Regions from separate parts of the Rhodococcus sp. NPDC059179 genome, predicted to be linked through region 2. Evidence: riboswitches for the same ligand, from Rfam matches in the RefSeq annotation. Region 2 holds a riboswitch; the other holds the start of a gene.

Region 1 (3,396 bases), on a different contig from region 2:
TGCCCTCGCCGGGGTGCACGACGAGAGCCGGTTCGACCGACTCGCTGGGTCAACGGCCTCTAACAAGTGCAAGCCGCCGGGCCTAGGCTGCCTTGATGCCGGTATTCGCCTGGAGCGCAAGCAGATCCACCGTCCCGGCCATGGCCCGCGCACCCGCGTCATTGAGGTGCAGTCCGTCGCCGCTGTCAAACTCGGCCCGAATGAAGTCCGGCCGCTTCGGATCTTCCACCGCCGCCGCCACATCGAACACGGCGTCGAAGATCGTCGATTCCCGCAGCCACGCGTTCACCGCGTTCCGCACCGGAATCCCTTCGGCCACACTCATGCCCGGGTAGATCACCCCGGCGAAAGGCCCGATCGTATTGGCGTAGATCGGCAGCCCCGCTGCATGTGCGAGCCGCGCCAGCTCAATGTACCCGGCAATCAGGGCATCGACCGGCGCGGCTCCCGTCAGAATCAGGTCATTGATCCCGAAGTTGGCCCACACGCCCGCCACGCCCGGCACCGAAAGCACATCCCGTTCGAACCGGGCCAGCGCGTGCTCGCCGACCTGATCGCTGAGCAAACGGTTACCGCCGATGCCCTGATTCACCACCCATCCGTGGGACAGCGAGGAATTGAGTGCGTCGACCGACCGCCGGTTCTCCCCGTGCGTGGATCCCACACCCTCGAACCACGAGTCGCCGAAGGCCACCAGTACCGGTGTCCCGGCCGCGGCCAACACATCGATTCCGGTGAGGAAGAACCGTGAGATGGTTTCCTCGGCGTCGGGCAGGGCGGTGTCACCCGTCCGATCGCCCGGCACGATCCAGCCGGACGCCGCGGGCATATGCGCGAACGCCGCGAGGCCCGTGTCCTCGGGTAGGTACAGAGTCAGCGTGATTTCCTGTCCCGCTTCGACTTCCATCGCGACGGGATCGCTCACGATCTCCCCGCCCGCCGGAATCCGCACCTGGTCGGCCCCGCCGAACCGCACCGCAGTATCGGTCTCGGCCACGATCTCGTGCCCGCTCTTACGTAGTGCGATTCGTGCCACCCCGATCACCAATTCCCGATCCGAGTACCGATTCGTCAGCCGCACCCGTAGCCGCTCGCCGCCGCCGGCGAGCCGCACCACCTGCCGCAGTGTCTCCCCGGCGAATCCGCGCGGTTCGGCCAGCCGAATCTCCTCGCCCGGGTTCACCAACGGTGCACGGAATCCGGCGATCCATTCCTGTGTGGTCATCGAAACCCTCCATTTTGTTGCTGTGCGGAATATTGCGTTGTCAACAACATACGCAAAATGTTCCGCATGTCAACTATCCCCGACGCAATGGTCTGGTCTACGCTGCTCACGTGGACCCCAAGCATCTCTTCGACGACCCCAGGCTCACCGCCGTCGGCTTGCTGTTCGAGGCCAATGAAGGGCTCCTCGCGCGCCTGGACCCGATCTGGAAAGAGAACGGTCTCTCAGGCTTGGACCTGAACGCACTCCTACGCCTGACCCGCTCGCCGGGACGCAAACTCCGCATGACCGATCTGGCCATTCAGACGGGCCTGTCCACCAGCGGAGCCACCCGACTCGTAGATCGCCTGGAGCGCAATGGTTTCGCCCGCCGCGAAGCCGATCCGAAAGACCGCCGCAGCTCTTGCGCCGTACTCACCGCGGCGGGAGCCACCTGCGTCGCACGAATCCTCCCCGCCTACCTCGAAGGCATCGACCGCTGGTTCACCGGCCTCTTCACCCCCGACCAGCTCGAAGCCCTGACCGCGGCCCTGCGCGTTGTCCGTGACGCAACCAACCCCGAAGCCACCCACGTGTCCGACTAGTTCGCGGGCAGCGGAGCGAGAGAGGTCGAGGGATGGGGAGCGGGTGAGCCCGCGGAGAAGGTTGACAACACGCGGCCAGGGCTGCAATCCTCGCCGTAGGTCATGAGTGCCAGCAGATAGCCCCGGCTTGCTGGCCGGCAACCCTCCACCGCGGTGGGGTGCCCCGGGTGACGACCTGGCTGCGGTCCACTACCGGACCCGGCAAGCGCGGGCTCGTTGTCTACCAAACGCACACGGGTCCCTGACCGAGGGATATCTGATGACTGCTGTTCTCACCGCCGCCACCACCGCCGTTCTCGCCGCCGACGCCTGCTCCGCCGACCGCCCGTTCGCCGCGGTCTCCGGTGCCGACCTGTCGGTCCCGCTGTCCGGCGGCGGGACCTGCACCTACGCGAACTTCGACTACGCGGCGAGTGCGCCTGCGTTGGCGCAGGTCACCGCGCGGGTGCAGGAACTGCTGCCCTACTACGCCAGCGTGCACCGCGGCGCCGGCTACGCCTCACAGGTGTCGACCGCCAGCTACGAGGGCGCCCGCGACACGGTGGCCGGATTCGTCGGGGCCCGGCCCGACGACGTGGTGGTGTTCACCCGCAACACCACCGACTCGCTGAACCTGCTCGCCGGCTGCGTGCCCGGCGACACCGTCGTCCTCGACATCGAGCACCACGCAAACCTGTTGCCCTGGAAGAAGAACGGCGCCCGGATCGTCCGGTCCGCGGACACCGTGGCCGAGACCGTCGAGCGGATCGTCGCCGAACTGTGCACCAGGCCCGCCGCGCTGCTCGCCGTCACCGGCGCCTCCAACGTCACCGGCGAGGTGCTGCCGATCGCGCGCCTGGCCGAGGTCGCGCACGCCTGTGGCGCGCGGATCCTGGTCGACGGCGCCCAGCTGCTCCCGCACCGGCGGGTGGACATCGCCGCGCTCGGCGTCGACTACCTGGCCTTTTCCGGCCACAAGCTGTATGCACCCTTTGGCGCGGGCGCGCTCGTCGGCAGGCGGGACTGGCTCGACGCCGCCGAGCCCTACCTGGTCGGCGGCGGTGCCACCCGCGAGGTCTCGGCTGGCGGCGTCGACTGGGCGCAGGCGCCGCAGCGGCACGAGGCCGGCACCCCCAACGTGCTCGGCGTCGCGGCGCTGGCGGCGGCCTGCGAGGCGTTGGCCGGCCTCGACGCAGACGCGGCCGAGCGGCACGAGCGGGTCCTGTGCGACCGGCTCGTCGACGGACTGCGCGGCATCGACGGCGTCGAGCTGCTCCGGATCTGGTCCGATTCACCGGATTCGGTCGGCATCGTCACCTTCACCGTCGACGGATGCGCGCCCCGCGAGGCGGCGAGCCATCTCTCGGACCGGCACGGCATCGGGGTCCGCGACGGCCGGTTCTGCGCGCATCCGTTGCTCGCGAGGCTCGGCCGACCCGACGGCGCCGTCCGGGCGAGCCTGGGCCTGGGCAGCCACGCCGCCGACGTGGACCGATTGGTGGCCGCGCTGCGGGAACTGGTGGACGGGCGTCGCCCCGCGATCGGGTTCGCCGGGTAAACTCGCGCCATGGCACCCGTGACGATCCTGGCGACTGACGCCCAGTGGTG
Region 2 (3,396 bases):
ATCCCCGCCGACAGCAGCGCGGCGTAGGCGCGCGCCACCTCGGGTCGCACCCCGGTGCGACCGGTCGCGAGCGTGGACAGCCGCAGCAGCATCATCGCGCGCACCACCTCCCGCTCGACCTCGGGACCGCTGCCCGCGGCATGCGAGCGGATCAGGCTGCGTTGCAGCTGGGCGCGCAGCTCGGGAGGGATGTAACGGGTGGCCAGCGCACCGAAACCAGTGGACACGCCGTACACAGGACCGGAATCCTGCGCGAGCTCCTCGATGCGCGCCCGGGTTGCCGCCATCGCTGCCGCGGCATCCTCCGACAGCCACACATGGGCGCCGGATCGCGCCACGCGCAGCACCTCGTCTGGCGTCAGGGCGCCGACGCCGACCACGACCGGTCCGGTGTTGTCCACCGCGGGCTCCTCCGTCGGGAAGCGAACTGCTGCACACATCCTCCCGCCGCGGCGGGCTCGGCGCGGGGGAATCGTCGTCAGGACGGCTGACGGACGAGTTCCTGCTCGGATTCCGGCCGGGGTCGGACGAAGCGGAGGTAGGCAAGGGTGAGAAGGATCAGCCACACTGCCCCGACCACCAGCGCCACCCTGGTATCGGCGGAGAAGGCGAGGACGACGATCACGAAGACCAGGAATGCGATCGCCAGCAGCTGCCCGTACGGCCAGAACGGCACCGGGAACTTCAGCTCCGACTCCTCGTCCGCGCTCATCTGGCGCCGGGAGCGGTACTGCGACAGCAGGATCATCAGCCAGACGAAGATCGTGGCGAACGTGGCGATCGAGGCGATCACGAGGAACACCGAGTCCGGGATGGCGTAGTTGAGCAGCACCCCGACGAGCAGGGCGACGGTCATGATCACCACGGTCATCCACGGCACGCCGTTCCGCGAGACCCTCAGCATGATCGCGGGCGCCTGGCCGCGCTGCGCCATCCCGTACATCATCCGGCCCGCGCCGAAGATGTCGCTGTTGATCGCGGACAGAGCCGCGGTGATCACCACGATGTTCAGCACGGTCGCTGCGGGGCCGATGCCGAGCCCCTGGAAGATCTGCACGAACGGGCTGCCATCGGTCCCGATGCTCTGCCACGGGTTGATCGCCATGATCACGGCCAGCGTCAGCACGTAGAAGAGCATGATCCGGATCGGCACCGTGTTGACCGCGCGCGGGATGGTCCGCTCCGGGTCCTGCGCCTCGCCCGCGGTGACGCCGATGATCTCGGTCCCGCCGAAGGCGAAGACCACGATCGCGAAGCAGCCGACGAAACCGCCGAAGCCGGTCGCGAAGAACCCGCCCTCGCTCCACAGCTGGCTGACCCCGGTGCCGGTGTCGTGGATACCGAACCCGAAGATCAGGATCGCGACTCCTGCCGCGATCATCGCCACGATGGCGGCGACCTTGATCAGCGTGAACCAGAATTCGAGTTCGCCGAACACCTTGACGCTGAGCAGGTTGATCGCGCCGATGAAGAAGACGATCGCCAGCACCCAGATCCACCGTGGCACGTCCGGGAACCAGAAGCCCATGTAGACGCCGAACGCGGTCACGTCCGCCAGGCAGACGACGATCATCTCGAAGGTGTACGTCCACCCCGTCATGAACCCGGCGAGTGGTCCGAGATACTTGCTCGCGTACTCGCCGAACGACCCGGACACCGGGTTCCTGACGGCCATCTCGCCGAGCGCACGGAGCACGAGGTACACCGCGACGCCGCCGATCAGGTAGGCGAGCAGCACGGACGGCCCTGCCTGCTCGATCGCGGCGGCGGAGCCGTAGAAGAGCCCCGTTCCGATGGCCGAGCCCAGTGCGATGAATCGGATGTGCCGGGCGGTGAGACCTCGGGTCAGCGCCACGGCGGCGGCTTTCACTATCGGTCTCCTGCGAACGGTGCTTGATACTTCAACGACGCAGGCAGTTTAGTCCTGTTGCACAGGTCACGCCGCGGCGCGTCACCCTCGACTCCCCGCGGACCGACCGCGCCGACGCCTCCGCCGACAGCCCTCGCTTTCGGCCGCGCGACGACAGCCGCTAAACTCGACTGCGGTCATGAGTACCAGCATCAAGCCCCGGCTAGCTGGTCGGCAACCCTCCATCCGCGGTGGGGTGCCCCGGGTGATGACCGGGTTGTCCGCGGAGCAGTCTTCGGATGACAAGCGCGGGTCCGCTGGGACGGACCCACAAACCGGGCCACGACCCACCGGAGGTTCACCATGTGTTGTTGTCGAAGATAGGCCCAAACTGTTGCCCCTTGGCGCCCGCTCGGCGCCGATCTCCCCACATCCTGGAGTAGACAACACATGAGCGAGAACAGCAGCCCCGAGGCCGATCCGACCACCAGTTGGAGCTTCGAGACCAAGCAGATCCATGCCGGCCAGACCTCGGACGCCACCACCAAGGCCCGCGCCCTGCCGATCTACCAGACCACCTCGTACACCTTCGACAACACCGACCACGCCGCCGCGCTGTTCGGTCTCGCCGAGCCCGGCAACATCTACACCCGCATCATGAACCCGACCCAGGACGCGGTCGAACAGCGGATCGCGGCCCTCGAGGGCGGCGTCGCCGCGCTCCTACTCGCATCGGGACAGGCCGCGGCGACGTTTGCGATCCTGAACCTGGCGGAGGCAGGCGACCACGTCGTCTCCAGCCCGCGGCTGTACGGCGGCACCTACAACCTCTTCCATTACACGCTGCCGAAGCTCGGCATCACCGTCGACTTCGTCGAGGACCCGGATGACCTCGAGCAGTGGCGCGCGGCGATCAAGCCGAACACCAAGGCCTTCTTCGGCGAGACCATCTCCAACCCGAAGAACGACATCTTCGACATCCCGGGCGTCTCTGCCGTTGCGCACGAGAACGGCATCCCGCTGATCGTCGACAACACGGTCGCCACGCCGTACCTGATCCAGCCGATCGCGCACGGCGCCGACATCGTGGTGCATTCGGCCACCAAGTACCTCGGCGGCCACGGCACCGCGATCGCGGGCGTGATCGTCGACGGCGGCGCCTTCGACTGGACCCAGGGCAGGCATCCGAACTTCACCACCCCTGACCCGAGCTATCACGGCGCGGTCTTCGCGGACCTCGGCGCGCCCGCCTTCGCCCTCAAGGCCCGGGTGCAGCTGCTCCGCGACGTGGGCGCCGCGGTCTCGCCGTTCAACGCCTTCCTCATCAGCCAGGGGCTCGAGACGCTGAGCCTGCGCATCGAGCGGCACGTCGAGAACGCCACCCGGGTCGCCGAGTTCCTGCAGGCCCGGCCCGAGGTCGTGTCGGTCGCGTATGCCGGCCTGCCGTCGTCGCCGTGGTACGAGCGCGGACAGCAGCTCGCACCGAGGGGCGCGGGTGCCATCGTGGCATTCGAGCTGGCAGGCGGGGTCGACGCGGGCAAGAAGTT

What was found. Region 2 has a riboswitch for S-adenosylmethionine ahead of ACFXMV_RS08435 (bifunctional o-acetylhomoserine/o-acetylserine sulfhydrylase). Riboswitches for the same ligand answer to the same signal wherever they lie in the genome.
Region 1: another riboswitch for S-adenosylmethionine. It lies ahead of ACFXMV_RS04570 (aminotransferase class V-fold PLP-dependent enzyme); the one in region 2 lies ahead of ACFXMV_RS08435 (bifunctional o-acetylhomoserine/o-acetylserine sulfhydrylase).

Annotation. Positions count from the first base shown of each region.
Region 1 covers NZ_JBHZBV010000001.1:982,744-986,139, forward strand. The annotation lists gene ACFXMV_RS04560 (GDSL-type esterase/lipase family protein) at 83-1,183, opposite strand; gene ACFXMV_RS04565 (MarR family winged helix-turn-helix transcriptional regulator) at 1,336-1,809, shown strand; SAM riboswitch class IV at 1,908-2,023, shown strand; gene ACFXMV_RS04570 (aminotransferase class V-fold PLP-dependent enzyme) at 2,069-3,346, shown strand; gene ACFXMV_RS04575 (putative leader peptide) at 3,356-3,396, shown strand, end outside.
Region 2 covers NZ_JBHZBV010000003.1:24,999-28,394, forward strand. The annotation lists gene hutH (histidine ammonia-lyase) at 1-401, opposite strand, end outside; gene ACFXMV_RS08430 (amino acid permease) at 479-1,870, opposite strand; SAM riboswitch class IV at 2,045-2,164, shown strand; gene ACFXMV_RS08435 (bifunctional o-acetylhomoserine/o-acetylserine sulfhydrylase) at 2,300-3,396, shown strand, end outside.